2 regions of the Caproiciproducens sp. NJN-50 genome follow, and region 1 is predicted to be linked to the other one. Evidence: predicted binding sites of a transcription regulator. Region 1 holds the regulator's gene; the other holds the start of a gene.
The links. The regulator Rex, encoded in region 1, represses fermentation and respiration genes when NADH is low (regulators of the CRP and FNR family bind a similar motif). The targets are predictions, from matches to a motif close to ATTGTTAANNNNTTAACAAT.

Region 1 (7,499 bases):
TCATCCGGGAAAACTCAACCATATATTTTTTCAGGCCGTGCCACACGCCGTATTCATACTCTCCCCTTTCGCTCAGCTTCATTTTCGCGGACCCGCCGACCCATAGCAGAGCGCCGGAAATTAACAGGGAAAGCGGCAGATAGACCAGCAGGGCATTCAAAAAGCTCGTCGACAGAAATACGGCGGCCGCAAGAAAGACAAGCAGGGCGCCAACCCATTTGGAAGTAGAAAACAAAATCGGCCTTGCTTCATAATACCCCCGCTTTGAAATTTCCCGCTTTGCCGCAGCCAGAAAATCCTCCATTTTGCTGCTGACATATGAGCCATGCTGCTGTGCGTATTCTTCGAATTCTTTCATCGTAAAAGAATTTTCCGATTCCTCGCCCACTGTGAAAATCAGCTCGAAAAAGACCTTTTCACTCTCCGTCAGTTCCTTTCCATCGCTGTCCCCGGTCAAGATCACGGACAGCCGGTCCCCGCTGCTTTCAAAACGGACAAGGCCCTTCCGTGCAAGGCTTAATAGAGTGGCGCTAAACATCCTGTTTTTTTCTTTTTCACGCAGACCCGAATAAAAATAATATAGGTTGGCGATGCCGCCCGGACTGTTTCCCGGAGGTATTTCGCGGGTGTATTCCGGAACGGTAACAGGGTACCTTCTGTTTTTTTTGCGAAGCCTGAAAAAGAAATACAAGCTCAGGATGATCACAAGAACCGCGCTGACGGCATCAAGGATTCCAAGCACGAATTCCCTGTGGAGCTTCTGCGCATATTCGTCAGCCCATTGCTGCTCTTCCTTCTGGATTCCGGATAAAACGGACTGGGAGGAAATCTTTCCGGAAGACGGAAAGAGCTGCGGGGGCATGCAAAGGCGCACTTCCACGGAATGCCCGGCCGGGATGGAAGAAGCACGAAATCCGATCTGATCGGCCGAATCGATCGACAGATTGCTGCTCACATCCGTATGAAGCCAGGCATTCACATTGTCCTTCAAGCCGCCGGACGGGAAGCGGACGGTACCGCTGAGCGACGTGATGGGCATACTGAAATTGTTCGACAGAAAATAGTTGTATAGAACCGCCGTGTCTGCATAGACACTGACGATATTTTTCAGCCTGTAAGAAAAAGTAAAGGTCCGGACGCCCCTTTTGAGCGCGGGCATGAACCAGCCGATTTCAACGTCTTGCCCCGACCGGTGCAAATAACACCGATCCTGCATCTCGTCTCCGGAAACACTTTCCGGGTCCACATCCCCCGCGAACGAATAGGAAATCCTGCGGTCTTCGTCGTAGACAGTCAAATCCGTGATGTCGTCCGCTTTTTCGGCGTCCATCGGAAAACTACGGTACAAATTGCGGTAAGGCCTGTTCCGGTCTTTCAGATCGACTTTCCAGGTCTCCGAAACCGTCATATCGCCGTTTTCCATCAGAACGGCGGAGATGTTCAGCTGATCCAGAACCTGCTTGGAATGTTGGCCATAGTCCGAACAGCCGGAAAGCGGGATCATGCTGAAAAGCATCGCCGTGAAAAGAATCAGTCTGCCAAATCTAGCTTTTGAAACCATACGCGGGACATTCCATTTATTTAATCTCAAAACTTTACCTGCGGCACAGACCGGTCCGCTTCTTCGACTTCAAAATATTTCTTTCGTTCAAAGTGAAAAACCGACGCGATCAGATTCGATGGAAAATGCATGACATATTCATTGTATTTCATGGCAGTATCGTTATAGAACTGACGGGACATCGCGATTTTTCCTTCAATCTCACGCAGCTGTCCCTGCAGGTCCAGAAAGTTCTGATTTGCCTTCAATTCGGGATATTGTTCAGCGGTGGCGAAAAGATTGAAAATAGCCTTTGATAGCTTCGCATTATTTTCCATTGCCTCTTCCGGGGTTTTGGAATTCATTGCCGCGCTGCGCCATTTCGTCACCTCTGACAGAGTTGACTTTTCGTGAGCGGCATAGCCCTTCACGGTCTCTACCAAATTCGGAATCAAATCGACTCTTTTTTTCAGCTGCACATCGATCTGAGCCCATCCATTGTCGACGCGGACGGAAAACGATACTAATTTGTTATACGCGGAAACGCACCAGATAATCAAAATCAGCAAAATCCCCAAAAGTACTGCCAGCGGAATCCAACCCATTAAATCCCCCCTTTATCCACATTTTCTCCATGATATCAGAAATATATGATATTGATCGGTGAAAAGTGTAAAATTATTTTAAAGTCTTATTGGAAATGCGGTAACACAATGTCATCAGGCTGTCATTCAAATGCACGTTCTCGACGATGGCATCCGGATATTGCATGGAAATATCATAATGGCTGAAATTCCAAAAATTTCGGATTCCCAAACTGTAGAGTTTTTCAGCCAGTTCCGCCGCCGCGCTTGGGGGAAGACAGAAAATAGCCATTACGGGTTTTTCCTTTTTGCAGAATTCCTCCATCTCTGAAACGTCCTTCACCTTGAGATTGGCCAGTTCCATCCCGATCCGGTCAGGGGAGCTGTCAAAGATGCCGATCAAATGAAAGCCTTCCATTTCAAAAGACATATGGGTCCCGATCGCGCGGCCGAGGTTGCCGGCCCCAAACAGCACCGTAGGGTATTGGCTGGCAAGGCTGAGAATATTGGCGATTTCATCGCAAAGCTGGCTGACAATATACCCATATCCCTGCTGGCCGAATCCGCCGAAGCAGTTCAGATCCTGGCGGATCTGGGAAGCGGTAAGCCCCAGCTTGGCGGAAAGCTCCGTCGAAGAAATTCTTGTCACCCCTTTGTCCTTCAAATGGCTCAGGAAACGGTAATATCGGGGCAGCCTCCTGATAACAGACATTGAAACATTTTCACGTCTTGGCATGACGCATTCCTCCATTCCTCATCATGTGAAACATGAAATTTATTACGACTGATTCATTCGCGAACGTACGGCGTACAAAAAAGTTTCCGTATCGACTGTTTCTTTGCTTTGCAGCGTCGAAATACCCGCGAGGTCCCCCGTCATGATTCCGCTCTCGACAGTCCGAAGCAACGCCGCCTCCAGTTGATCCGCAAAACCGGAAAGCTCCGGCGTTCCGTCGAGCTCGCCCCTCTTTTTCAAGGCGCCGGTCCAGGCGCACAGGGTCGCAATCGGATTCGTCGAAGTTTTTTCCCCTTTCAGATAGCGGTAATAGTGGCGCTGTACCGTTCCGTGCGCCGCTTCATATTCATAGATGCCCTTCGGGGAAACCAGCACGCTGGTCATCATGGCAAGGCTTCCAAACGCCGTGGCGATCAGGTCGCTCATGACGTCGCCGTCATAATTTTTGCAGGCCCAGATAAAACCGCCGTCCGAACGGACGACGCGCGCGACGGCGTCGTCAATCAGCGTATAGAAATAAGTAATTCCCGCGCGTTTAAATTTTTCTTCGTATTCTTCTTCAAATATTTTCTGAAAAATATCTTTAAATCTGTGATCGTAGGTTTTGGAAATCGTGTCCTTTGTAGAAAACCAGAGATCCTCCTTCGCCTCCAGTGCATACTGAAAGCAAGAGTGGGCAAAATCGGCAATACTCTGATCCAGGTTGTGAACGCCCTGTACAACTCCGGCGGACTGAAAATCATGAATTGTCGTCCGGCTTTCCTTCCCGGAAGCATCCGTAACGACCAGTTCGGCTTTGGAGCCCGCCGGAGCGGTCATTTCAACATTTTTATACACATCGCCGTACGCGTGTCTGGCGACCGTAATCGGCTTTTTCCAAGACGGCACCAACGGGGTAATTCCCCTGACCAGAATCGGCTTGCGAAAAACCGTTCCGTCCAGTATGGAGCGGATCGTGCCGTTTGGCGATCTCCACATCTTCTTGAGCTGATATTCCTTCACACGGTCCGCATTGGGCGTGATCGTGGCACATTTGACGCCGACGCCGTATTTTTCGATCGCCCGCGCCGCTTCCTCCGTAACGCGGTCCTCCGTTTCATCGCGGTGCTTCAGGCCCAGATCATAATACTCGGTTTTCAGATCAACATACGGAGTGAGAAGAATATCTTTGATCTGTTTCCAGATAATACGTGTCATCTCGTCCCCGTCCATCTCTACGAGCGGGGTCCGCATCTTTATTTTTTCCGCCATAAAGAACCTCCTATACTGCTAGATAAATCTTGAGCAATCCCAGCGCCAGCAAATGCGCCGGATAAAAAATGTAAAATGTCCATTTGGACGTCCGTCCGCCGCCACGCCGCCCGTTGTAAAGAATAAGGACCGGGAGACACAGCAGCACTCCAAATTGAAATAGCTGGCTGTAAATCGGGTAACCTTCAGAAACCGACAAAAAGGTCTCTGCCAAAACCATACTCACGGCCAGAATGGAAAACGACTGGATCTGCCGGGACAATTCTCCCCTGTTCTGCCAAAAGCTCAGTGCAAAAAGGATGTCGAAGAACATCCAATCTCCGGGAAGCGAGAGAAGGCACAACCCGAAAACCGCCAGGAATCTGAGTTTCCTGCTGTTTATCCTGTCACAGGCCCGAATGGCCAGAAGGCTTAAAAACAGCGTATAGATCACATTGAGGGTTTCCGAAGAATTCCCGCCCACGATAAATTGCAGCTTTCCCGTTTCAAACAATGTGAACGGAACCTGTGAAATCAGGGCAAAGGCATCGAGGCGAAACGCGTATTTTCGAAAGCTGTGCGTGTGCGCATATCCTTCCGCGAGGAAGAAGCACATGGTCGGCGCCGTAATCCTGCCCACGATGTGCATCAGCTGCCCCAGCGCGGAATACGTCGGCACAAACCCCCATGCGATATGATCGATCAGCATGGCGGCAATCGCAATCCATTTCACAGCGTTTGCCGTCAGTCCCCGCGCCGGCTGCTCCAAACCTTTACACCCTTTCGCTCCGCTCCCTTGTGTCGTTCAGCAGCCCGCCCGCCAGGACGATTCTGCGCTGACGTTCGCTGAGAACGGGCTTCGCGCGGAAAGAAGTCCCCTTCGTCCGATCGGCGACCGTGACAGATTCCCCATTGCGAACTGCCTGCCGGACATTTTTCAGTTCCAATTCATCCATCTGGTCGATTCCGTCATAATCCGCTTCGTTTTCAAAAACCAGGGGAAGAATTCCGGCGTTGACCAGATTGGCGCAGTGAATCCGGGCAAAGCTTTTTACGATGACGGCCCTGATCCCAAGGTACAGCGGGACCAGCGCGGCGTGTTCGCGCGAGGATCCCTGTCCGTAATTGGAACCGCCTATGATGATCCCACCGCCGTTTTCCTTGCAGCGCCCGGCGAACGATTGATCACACACGGCGAAGCAGAATTGAGAAAGATAAGGAATATTCGACCGATAAGGCAATATTTTGGAACCTGCCGGCATAATGTGGTCCGTCGTGATATTGTCCCCCGCCTTCAGAATCGCTTTCGCGGAAACAGACTCCGGCAGCGGCTCCGCGACCGGCAATCCTTTAATGTTTGGCCCGCGGAGCACGGAAAGGTCCCTCGCCTCTTCTACGGAAACCGGCGGAATGATCATATTGTCGTTAATCTCAAAATGGTCCGGAAGCTCAACTTCCGGTTCCTTTCCCAGCGTTCTGGGGTCCGTCAGCACGCCCGCCAGCGCGGAAGCGGCCGCAGTTTCCGGCCCAACCAAGTAGATCTGGGCGTCGGCCGTTCCGGAACGCCCGAGAAAATTCCGGTTGAAAGTCCGCAGGGAAATCCCCGCCGAATTCGGGGACTGGCCCATGCCGATGCAGGGGCCGCAGGCACATTCCAGAATTCTGGCCCCCGCACCGGCCAGGTCGGCGAGCGCGCCGTTTTCGGCAAGCATGCTGTAAACCTGCCGGGAACCGGGGGCGATGGCAAGGCTGACGCCGGGGCTGATCGTCTTCCCCTTTAAAATGGAGGCCACGCGCATCATGTCGCGCAGCGAGGAATTCGTGCAGGAACCGATGCAGACCTGATCGACCGCAATCGGTCCGATCTCCCGAACCGGCCTGACCGCATCCGGGCTGTGAGGGCACGCAGCCAGGGGCTCGACGGAAGAAAGGTCGATTTCAATCGTCTCGTTGTAAACGGCATCCGGATCCGGGGCAAGTTCCGTCCAGCCGCTCTCCCTGCCCTGCGCCTTTAAAAATTCACGGGTGACTTCATCGGACGGGAAGATGGAAGTCGTGGCGCCGAGTTCGGCACCCATATTTGTAATTGTCGCGCGCTCCGGAACAGTCAGGGTTTTGACCCCCGCACCGGCATATTCCAGTATTTTCCCAACTCCGCCTTTGACGGAAAGACGCCGAAGGACCTCCAAGATGACGTCCTTGGCGCTGACCCATGGAGAGAGGGAACCTGTCAGAACCACCCGCAGAATCTCCGGCATCGTTATGTAATACGGGCCTCCGCCCATCGCAACGGCAACGTCAAGTCCGCCGGCACCGATGGCAAGCATGCCGATGCCGCCCCCGGTCGGGGTATGGCTGTCGGAACCGATCAGGGTTTTCCCCGGAACGCCGAACCGCTCCAGGTGGACCTGATGGCAAATTCCGTTTCCCGGCCTCGAGTAATAGATGCCATATTTTTTCGCGGCCGACTGAATGAAACGGTGATCATCCGCATTTTCAAACCCGGTCTGCAGCGTGTTGTGATCGACATAGGCAACGGAACGCTCCGTTCGCACGCGGGGGATGCCCATGGCCTCAAATTCAATGTAAGCCATCGTACCAGTGGCATCCTGCGTTAGAGTCTGATCGATCTTGAGGCCGATTTCGCTGCCGACGTTCATTGATCCGCTGACAAGGTGTTTTTTAATGATTTTCTGGGACAGTGTCAAACCCATATCGGAGTCCTCTCTTCATTTCGAATCGTCCGCGTTGAAAACCTGCAAACGTATAAACAAAACCATTATGTAATAAAAATCGATGCTTGTCAATCAATTAACGTTTTATTGAGAATTTTTTTTTCAATTTAATTGAATTTGTTGATGAAAATGGCAACAAATGCTATAATATCAATGAATTGGCGGGCGCGGCCGTCCGGCATGTATGTTATGCGCTTCCGCAGGCAAACTAAGCCTTGTTGGAGGTGCCGTTATGAGCGAAGAAGAAAATAAAGAGGAAAGAACGAACCAGTCCATGGACCGCATTGTGGATTCCGGTTCCATCATCACGGGGGATGGCAAGCATCTGATCCAGTGCATGACCATCATCGGACAAATCGAGGGGCACACCGTTCTCCCCTCTCAGAATAAGACGACAAAATATGAGCACGTAATCCCCCAATTGGTTGCGATTGAGGAAGACAGGCAGATTGAAGGCCTGCTGATCCTGCTGAACACCGTTGGCGGCGACGTGGAAGCCGGGCTTGCCATCGCGGAGCTGATTGCGGGAATGGAAAAACCAACCGTGTCCGTCGTTTTGGGCGGAGGGCATTCCATCGGGGTCCCTCTCGCCGTCGCGGCGAAGCATTCGTTTATCGTTCCAAGCGCAACCATGACGCTGCATCCCGTGCGGATGAACGGCCTGACCCTTGGTG
Region 2 (7,499 bases), 1.1 Mb from region 1:
CAGAGGAAATTGGGCTCTGGTCCGAATGAAGGCCAAAGCCGGTGAAGAGGCGAAAAACTGGCTTTTACTGAAGGAGCGGGACGATTACGCCAAAGCCGGCGACAGTATCGCCGAATTCACAACCAGCGTTCGCACCGGACGCACCATGGAGGAAATTGAAGCGGGGGCGGATGAAAAAATCACGCGAAATCCCTTCGACAGAACCGGCATACAGCTCGCCAAGCTCGCCGCCGCGGTTCCCGACGGCAGCGGCTGGCTGTATGAACTGAAATACGACGGTTACCGGATCCTCTCCTTTCTGGAGGGGGGCGGTGCCCGCCTCATCACCAGAAACGGCAACGATTACGCCGAGCGGTTTCAGGACGTCGCCGACTCCCTGACCGGCTGGGCCGCAGGAAGATCCATGGTTCTGGACGGCGAGATGGTCGTCACCGATGCACAGGGAAGGACGGATTTCCAGGCTCTGCAAAACTATATGAGAAATCCTGTGGGGAAAAACCTCGCTTACATCGTTTTCGATCTCCTTGCCCTGAATGGGGAGGATCTGAGAGGACGCCCCCTGATCGACCGGAAAGAGACATTGGAAGCCTTGATGAAAGGCGCTCCCGGAAATCTTTGCTACAGCCAACACGTCGTGGGAAAGGGAGTGGAAAGCTTCTCCGCCGCCTGCCAGGCGAACCTGGAAGGAATCGTCGGCAAAAAGGCCGATTCCGTTTACAGCGGAACGAGAAACGGAGACTGGATCAAGCTAAAATGCGGCAAGCGGCAGGAATTCGTCATCGGGGGATACACGCTGTCCGATAAAAAAGCGAGCGGGGTCAGTTCCCTTCTCCTCGGCGTCTATGAAGAAAACGAACTCGTCTATGCCGGGCGGGCCGGAACGGGCCTGACCGCTCACGACATGGAGGAACTCAGGCAAAAATTTGAAAGCATCCGGAGAGAAGACGCTCCTTTCAAACAGGCGCCGGAAGCGAGATCGAACGAGAAAATCACATGGCTTGAACCCGTACTGGTCGCGGAAATCAAATTTGCCGAATGGACCAATGAGAATCTGCTTCGGCAGGCAAGTTATAAAGGGCTGCGTACGGACAAGAGCCCCGGGGAAGTAAAAAGAGAGGATGCGGCCAATGAGAAACAGGCGGATCAGGATCTGCCGCCCGCCGAGGAGCCGGAGGTGCAAATGGAAACAAACAGCGGCATGACGGTCGAGGGAATCAAAATAACCCATCCCGACAAATTGGTTTTTGCGGATCCCGAAGTGAAAAAAGCGGATGTGGTCCGGTACTACGCTAAAGCGACGGAGCGAATGCTGCCCTACGCGGGAAACCGGATTCTCAGCATCGTACGCTGTCCCAAGGGAATCTCCTCCTCCTGCTTTTATCAGAAGCATCCCGGCCCGGATCACAAGGGCGTCGTCACGATTCCGGTCGTGAACAACGACGGGCAAAAGGAGGACTACTTTTATATTGAGAACGCTGCCGGGCTGATTTCCGAAGTCCAGATGGGCACGCTGGAATTTCACGCCTGGGGAAGCCGGATCGAAACGCTGGAAAAGCCGGATCTGATGGTTTTTGACCTGGACCCGGACGAGGGAATGGATCTGGAGCGGGTGCGCCAAGGCGTCAAAGAGATCAAGAGCGTCCTGGAACAGCTCTCTTTGACCTCGTATCTCAAGACCAGCGGAGGCAAAGGGTATCATGTGGTCGTGCCTTTCCAGCCGTCCGCCGATTGGGACCTGTTTCACGATTTTGCAAGACGGGTCGCCGAAGTCATGGAGCAGCGGTGGCCCGACCGCTATACGAGCAACATCAGAAAAGAAAAACGGAAAAACAGGATTTTCATTGATTGGATCCGGAACGGAAGGGGAGCCACAAGCGTCGCCCCCTATTCCCTGAGGGCGAGAGCGGGAGCCAGGGTTTCCATGCCTATTGCCTGGGAAGAACTCGACACGGTCGCCCCCAACGGAATCGGCATGACGGACGCGCTCGCAAGAATGGAGAAAAGCGATCCGTGGAAGGATTTTTTTGAAATCAGGCAAAAGCTGAAATAACGCCAAGCTCCCGGACGCATGAAAAACCGGCCTGCCCGCGCTTTAGAAAGCGCGGGCAGGCCGGTTTTAATCTTTCATTCCGCTGTTTTTCAGGTAAAGTTGTATTCCGTGACAATCTTCTTTCTCCCGGTCACCCGGTCCTGATAATATTCGTAGCAGCAGATTCCAAGGTAGGAGCCGGAGATATTGACGACATTGTCATATCCCAGATTCTGCAGCGCCATCACGGCGTTGTAGCTTCTCTGGCTGCTGCGGCAGTGCAGATAGACCGGCCTGTCTTTCGGAATCTCATCCAGACGGTCTCTGAGCCCGCTGAGAGGAATATTGACGGCGTTAATCAGGTGCCCCCGGTCAAATTCGTTCTTTTCCCTGACATCGACAATAAATTCGTTTCTCTCGACCAGTTCCCGGACTTTGGTGACAGGGACCTGACGGAATCTTCCGTACAGGAGATTCAGGCCGACCAGCGCCGCGTGATTGACGGCGTCCTTGGCCGTGCCGAACAGAGGCGCATAGCACAGCTCCAGTTCCTTTAAATCCTCCAGTGTCGCGCCCATGGTGATCATGGCCGCTATTACGTCGATCCTCTTGTCAGCCTCTCCCTTTCCGACGGCCTGCGCGCCCAGGATTCTGCCGGTCGGATATTCGTACAGGAGTTTAAAGTGCAGCGGGTGGCTTCCGGGCATCAGGCCGACCTTGTCCGCCGGGATGACATACGCGAAGTCGCAGGGAATTCCCGCCGCTTTCGCGGACTTCTCATTCAATCCCGTGGACGCGGCGTTCAGGTCGAAAATCCGGACGACGGAGGAACCGATGACCCCTTTGTTGTTGTGGGGAATTCCATACATATGGTCGGCCGCGGCCCGGGCCTGCCTCTGAGCCGGACCCGCAAGGGCCAGCCGGGACGGTTTGCGGGTCAGCCGGTTATAGACCTCGATCGCATCTCCGACGGCATAGATATCCGGGTCGCTGGTCAGATAATCGTGATTCACCCGAATGCCGCCGGTCTCCCCGATTTCAAGCCCCGCGTCTTTTGCGAGGCCGGTTTCGGGCCGAACGCCGATTGCCATAACAACCGCCTCTGCCGCAACTTTTCTGCCGGATTGCAGTTCGATGGAATCTTCGCCGATTTTCTTTACCCCGTCGCTTAAAATCAGGTTGACTCCATGGTCCAGCATCTCCTTGTGCAGAATCTGCGCCATGTCATAGTCAAAGGGCGCCATAATCTGGTCGAGCGCCTCGACCAGGCTGACGTTCCTGCCGGCCACGCGCAGGTTTTCCGTCACCTCCACGCCGATAAATCCGCCGCCGACGACCGCGACATCCTGAATTCCGCGCTCCGACAGATATTCGTCGAGCTTCCGGATATCGACAACATTCCGGACCGTGAAAACATTCGGACGGTCAATCCCTTCAATGCTTTTGGGAAGAACCGGAACCGCCCCGGGGGATAAGACCAGCGTGTCGTAAGTTTCCTCATATTCTTCCCCCGTGTTCAGGTTCCGAACGGTGATCTTCTTTTCTTTACGATTGATTTTTGTGACTTCGCTGTTGACTCTGGCCTCAATCCGGTACTGTTTCTGGAACTGCTCCGGACTCATCAGGACCAAAGCATTGCTGTCATCTACGACCCTGCTCAGGTAAAACGGCAGCGAACAGTTGGAAAAAGAGACGTGGGGTCCCTTCTCAAACATCATGATTTCCGCCTTCTCATCGAGCCTGCGCGCCCTCGCGGCAACGGAAGCCCCTCCGGCCACTCCTCCGACGATCAAAATCCTTTTGCTCATGACTTCGACTCCTTCCTTCCTCCATCATATTTTCAAGCCGGCGAACCCGGGAATCGGCTTCCGAGGCGGAATCAGGATTCCGCCTCGGACCCGCCCTCCCTTTAGCCCAACAGGCCGCCGCTTTTTTTCTTTGCAAACGCCGCCTTGCCGAACAGGTTGCCCAGAACGCCGCCCGCGACCAAAAAGATCAGAAAGATCCAGCCGGAAAGGGAAAAATTCGCGATCGGGGTGTAGAGCGCGCCCACATTGCACCCGTTTGAAAGTCTTGTTCCAAACCCCATGGAAAGGCCGCCGAGCGCAAAGATGAGCCCTTCGCGGAACGTGATGTGCAAACCCTCGCGGAACGTCCTGACAAGCACACCGGCAACCAGAAGATAGAGGATCGTTCCCAGAATGATACCGAAATTCTGTACGGATACTGCATTTTGGAAAAAGGGCTGCACGAAGGAATCCGGCTTCATTCTCGCGAATCCCGCCACGGCATCCGGAGAAACTCCGAAGACAAGCAGCAGCTTGCCGAACCAGACGCCGTAGGGAGTGGAGGCCCCCCACCCCGCTTTCGTCGTGCCCATCAGCACCGCGAACAGCACGCTGAGGACGGCCGCCCCCTGCGCCAGAGTCCACGGTTTGGCGAAGACCCGGTCGAAAGTCGCCCCGCTGAACAGCTGATAGCTCTTGCTGTCAAAAAGATCCGGCTGCTCCTGCATGATCTCCGTCTCATTGCCCACGTATGTATTTTTTTCCTTGCGACTCTTCTCGTACCGGTAGGAAAGATAAACGACGATTCCGCAGAGCAGAGCCGTCAGAACCAGAGCTCCCAGGTATCCGTTGAGACCGTCCCATGAAAACAGATCCGGAAGGAAGACTCCGCCCGCAAATTTTCCGCCAGAAGCCGAAGTGAACCAGGAATTCTTAACCCACCCCGCGGTATTCTGAACCGGGAACCCAAGGTAAACGCCCAGTCCGAAAAACACCAGCGTGATAAATGCCCGCGGCAGACCCACCACCAGGTCGGTCAGCACTCCCGTGGCGCAGCAGGACGAAAGCGCCATGCCGAACCCGAACAGGACCCCGCCGAGCATCAGGCCGATATTGATCGGATTGACCCACAGGCTGAATGCTGAAGCATCCGAATTCAGCAAAAACGCGGCCGTCAGCACGCTGGAAACAAAGAACATGAGCATCAGCGCCCTCATCAGCTTTGTCGATCCGGTCCGGTACGCGCGGTTGACGCTGCCCGCAAAACCCGTATAGGCCCTCATCAAAGTATAGCCCAGCGCCAGGCCGATGACAAGCCGAAGCAACATCCCCGGCTTTAAAAATGCCTTGCCGAGCAGCAGTGACAAAACCAAAACCACAACTCCAAGAACCTGTTCCTTTTTGCTCATAACACCACTCCTAACTTTTCATATGGCCGACAGTCTTACCGTGATTTGTCCCCCAATCACATCCTTTCGCGGCAGAATTTATGGCTGATATCGTTAACAAATTAACAATTTGTATGCTGGCCTGCCTGATTTTTGGGGGCCGGACCGCTTTATTCCGTCCCGTTTTCCCCGATGATTTCACTCAGAATTCTCCCCCGGAGTTCCCTGTACTCCGGCAGATATCTGATCTTCTCGCCGTCTTCGCCGAGGTACCGGCGGGTAAAATCCGGGTGGAATTCATTCAGGATCCTGCCCGGCCTGCTGGAAAGAACCATGATTCTCGTGCCAAGAGCCAGCGCTTCGTCCACGTCGTGCGTGATGAGAAGAACGGTGTTGCCGGTCTCCCGCCAGATCCTGCGGACCAGTGCCTGCATGTTCTGCCTCGTCAGCGCGTCCAGCGCGCCGAGCGGCTCATCCATCAGCAGAATCTCCGGCTGGTTCGCCAGAGCCCTCGCGAGCGATACCCTCTGCTTCATGCCGCCGGAAAGCTCATAGGGCTTTTTCTCTTCAAATCCTTTCAGGCCGACCAGTCCGATATACTTTTGCGCCGCATTTCGGATTTGTTCTTTTGGAAGCCTTCTCATTTTAAGACCGAAAGCGATGTTGTCCCTCACGTTCAGCCAGGAATACAGGGTAGGCACCTGAAAAACAACTCCGCGGTGCCAGTCCGGTCCCCGGACCGGACGACCCTCCATCCGGATTTCCCCCTCGGTCGGCTTCAGGAACCCCGCGATCAGCTTCAGCAGGGTGCTTTTTCCGCATCCGGACGGACCGAGCACGCACAGGAACTCTCCCGTTTCCATGGTAAAACTGATCTCCCGCAGTGCCGTGACCTCGTCTTTTTTGCCGGGATAGCGAAATCCCACGCCGGTCAGGGAAAGCAGCGGTCCCGTCCGCTCATACTGTATCCGATCCACACAGAATCCTCCCGCTGTGTCCTATTGCAACGCCTGTTCCACATAGGACGGGTTGACGGCCTGTTCAAACGTCCCGGTCTTCGGTTCAGAGGCCAGGCTTTTCTGTTCATACAGGAAATCAGCCGTATCCTTCATCGAATTTACAATGCCGCCCTTTTGGGTGCTTGTTCCGAGATATTCGGGAGCGAGCTGCTCTTTGGCATCCAGCCAGACGGATCCCTGCATCTGTTTCTTCGCCTCTTCTTCGGAAAGACTCAGAGCCTTTGAGACGGCCCCAACCGCTTCATCGGGATGCTGCCGGTACAGTTCGACCGCCTCATTCAGGGCTTTGATATATTTTTTGACAATTTCGGGATAGCGCCGCGCAAATTCTTTTCGGACGATCTCCACATTTGACGTCACGACCCCTTTGGCCGCCATATCCTTGCTGGAAAGGATCGTCTTACCGCTTTCCAGAAGCTTGGAGAGCGTTGGTTCCCAGGCGTAAGCCGCGTCGATATTTCCCCTTTGCCACGCCGCATAAATGTCCGGCATCTGCATATCGAGCAGCGTGACGTCTTTTTCCGAAATGCCGTCCCTCTGCATCGCCCTTAAAAGGCTGTAATGCGAAGTCGAGGTAAAAGCCGTCGCGACCTTTTTCCCCTTCAGGTCCTGAAGAGACCGGATGCCGGAGCCGTCCCGGGCAACCAGTTGTTCCGCGTCCCCCAAAACCTCGTGGACCCAAATCAGTTCGACCTCCATTCCGCTTGCGATCCCGAGGGCGGCCGAAGAAGAACCCAGAAGGGCAAAATCAATGTTTTTCGCGATCATGGCATTCCGGATGTCCCCGGCCTGAAATTCCATAATATTCACTTTTACGCCGAGCTCTTTCTGAAAGTAGCCCTTCGCGATGGCGACGCCTTCATCGTCCGGCATCTGCTGTGTCCCGATCGTCACGATTTCGGGCAGACCGGGCGAATCCGTCCCGGCTTCGCCCCCTGCCGGTTTTTCCGTTTTTGAACAGCCTGTAAACGCCAAAACCGCCGAAAGCGCAACGGCGGCGGCGCTGAGTAAATAGTTCCGCACGCTTTTACTCCTTTCCTTTCCAGGGAACCAGCCCCCGCTCCAAAAGCCTGAGCCCTCTGTCCATCAGGATCCCTGTGATTCCCATAATGATGATTCCCAGGAAGGTGATATCGCTCCTTAGAATCCGGCTTGCATCCAGGACCATCCAGCCCAGGCCGGAAGTCGCGGCGACCATTTCAGCCGACACCAGAGTCGTATACCCGACTCCGAGAGCCGTGCGAAGCCCTGTCAGCACATCGGGCAGACAGGCCGG

Region 2: a site for Rex is predicted at 5,315-5,334, ahead of EQM14_RS03420 (YeeE/YedE family protein). Genes of this name have one in related genera too.

What each region holds. Positions count from the first base shown of each region.
Region 1 is NZ_CP035283.1:1,756,749-1,764,247, forward strand. Features, by position in the region: gene EQM14_RS08425 (DUF2207 domain-containing protein) at 1-1,561, opposite strand, end outside; gene EQM14_RS08430 (LemA family protein) at 1,588-2,145, opposite strand; gene EQM14_RS08435 (redox-sensing transcriptional repressor Rex) at 2,219-2,860, opposite strand; gene EQM14_RS08440 (NADP-dependent isocitrate dehydrogenase) at 2,903-4,111, opposite strand; gene EQM14_RS08445 (TraX family protein) at 4,122-4,859, opposite strand; gene EQM14_RS08450 (aconitate hydratase) at 4,864-6,804, opposite strand; gene EQM14_RS08455 (ClpP family protease) at 7,058-7,499, shown strand, end outside.
Region 2 is NZ_CP035283.1:687,697-695,195, reverse strand. Features, by position in the region: gene ligD (DNA ligase D) at 1-2,050, shown strand, start outside; gene EQM14_RS03425 (FAD-dependent oxidoreductase) at 2,140-3,837, opposite strand; gene EQM14_RS03420 (YeeE/YedE family protein) at 3,939-5,225, opposite strand; gene EQM14_RS03415 (ABC transporter ATP-binding protein) at 5,375-6,181, opposite strand; gene EQM14_RS03410 (taurine ABC transporter substrate-binding protein) at 6,203-7,246, opposite strand; gene EQM14_RS03405 (ABC transporter permease subunit) at 7,251-7,499, opposite strand, start outside.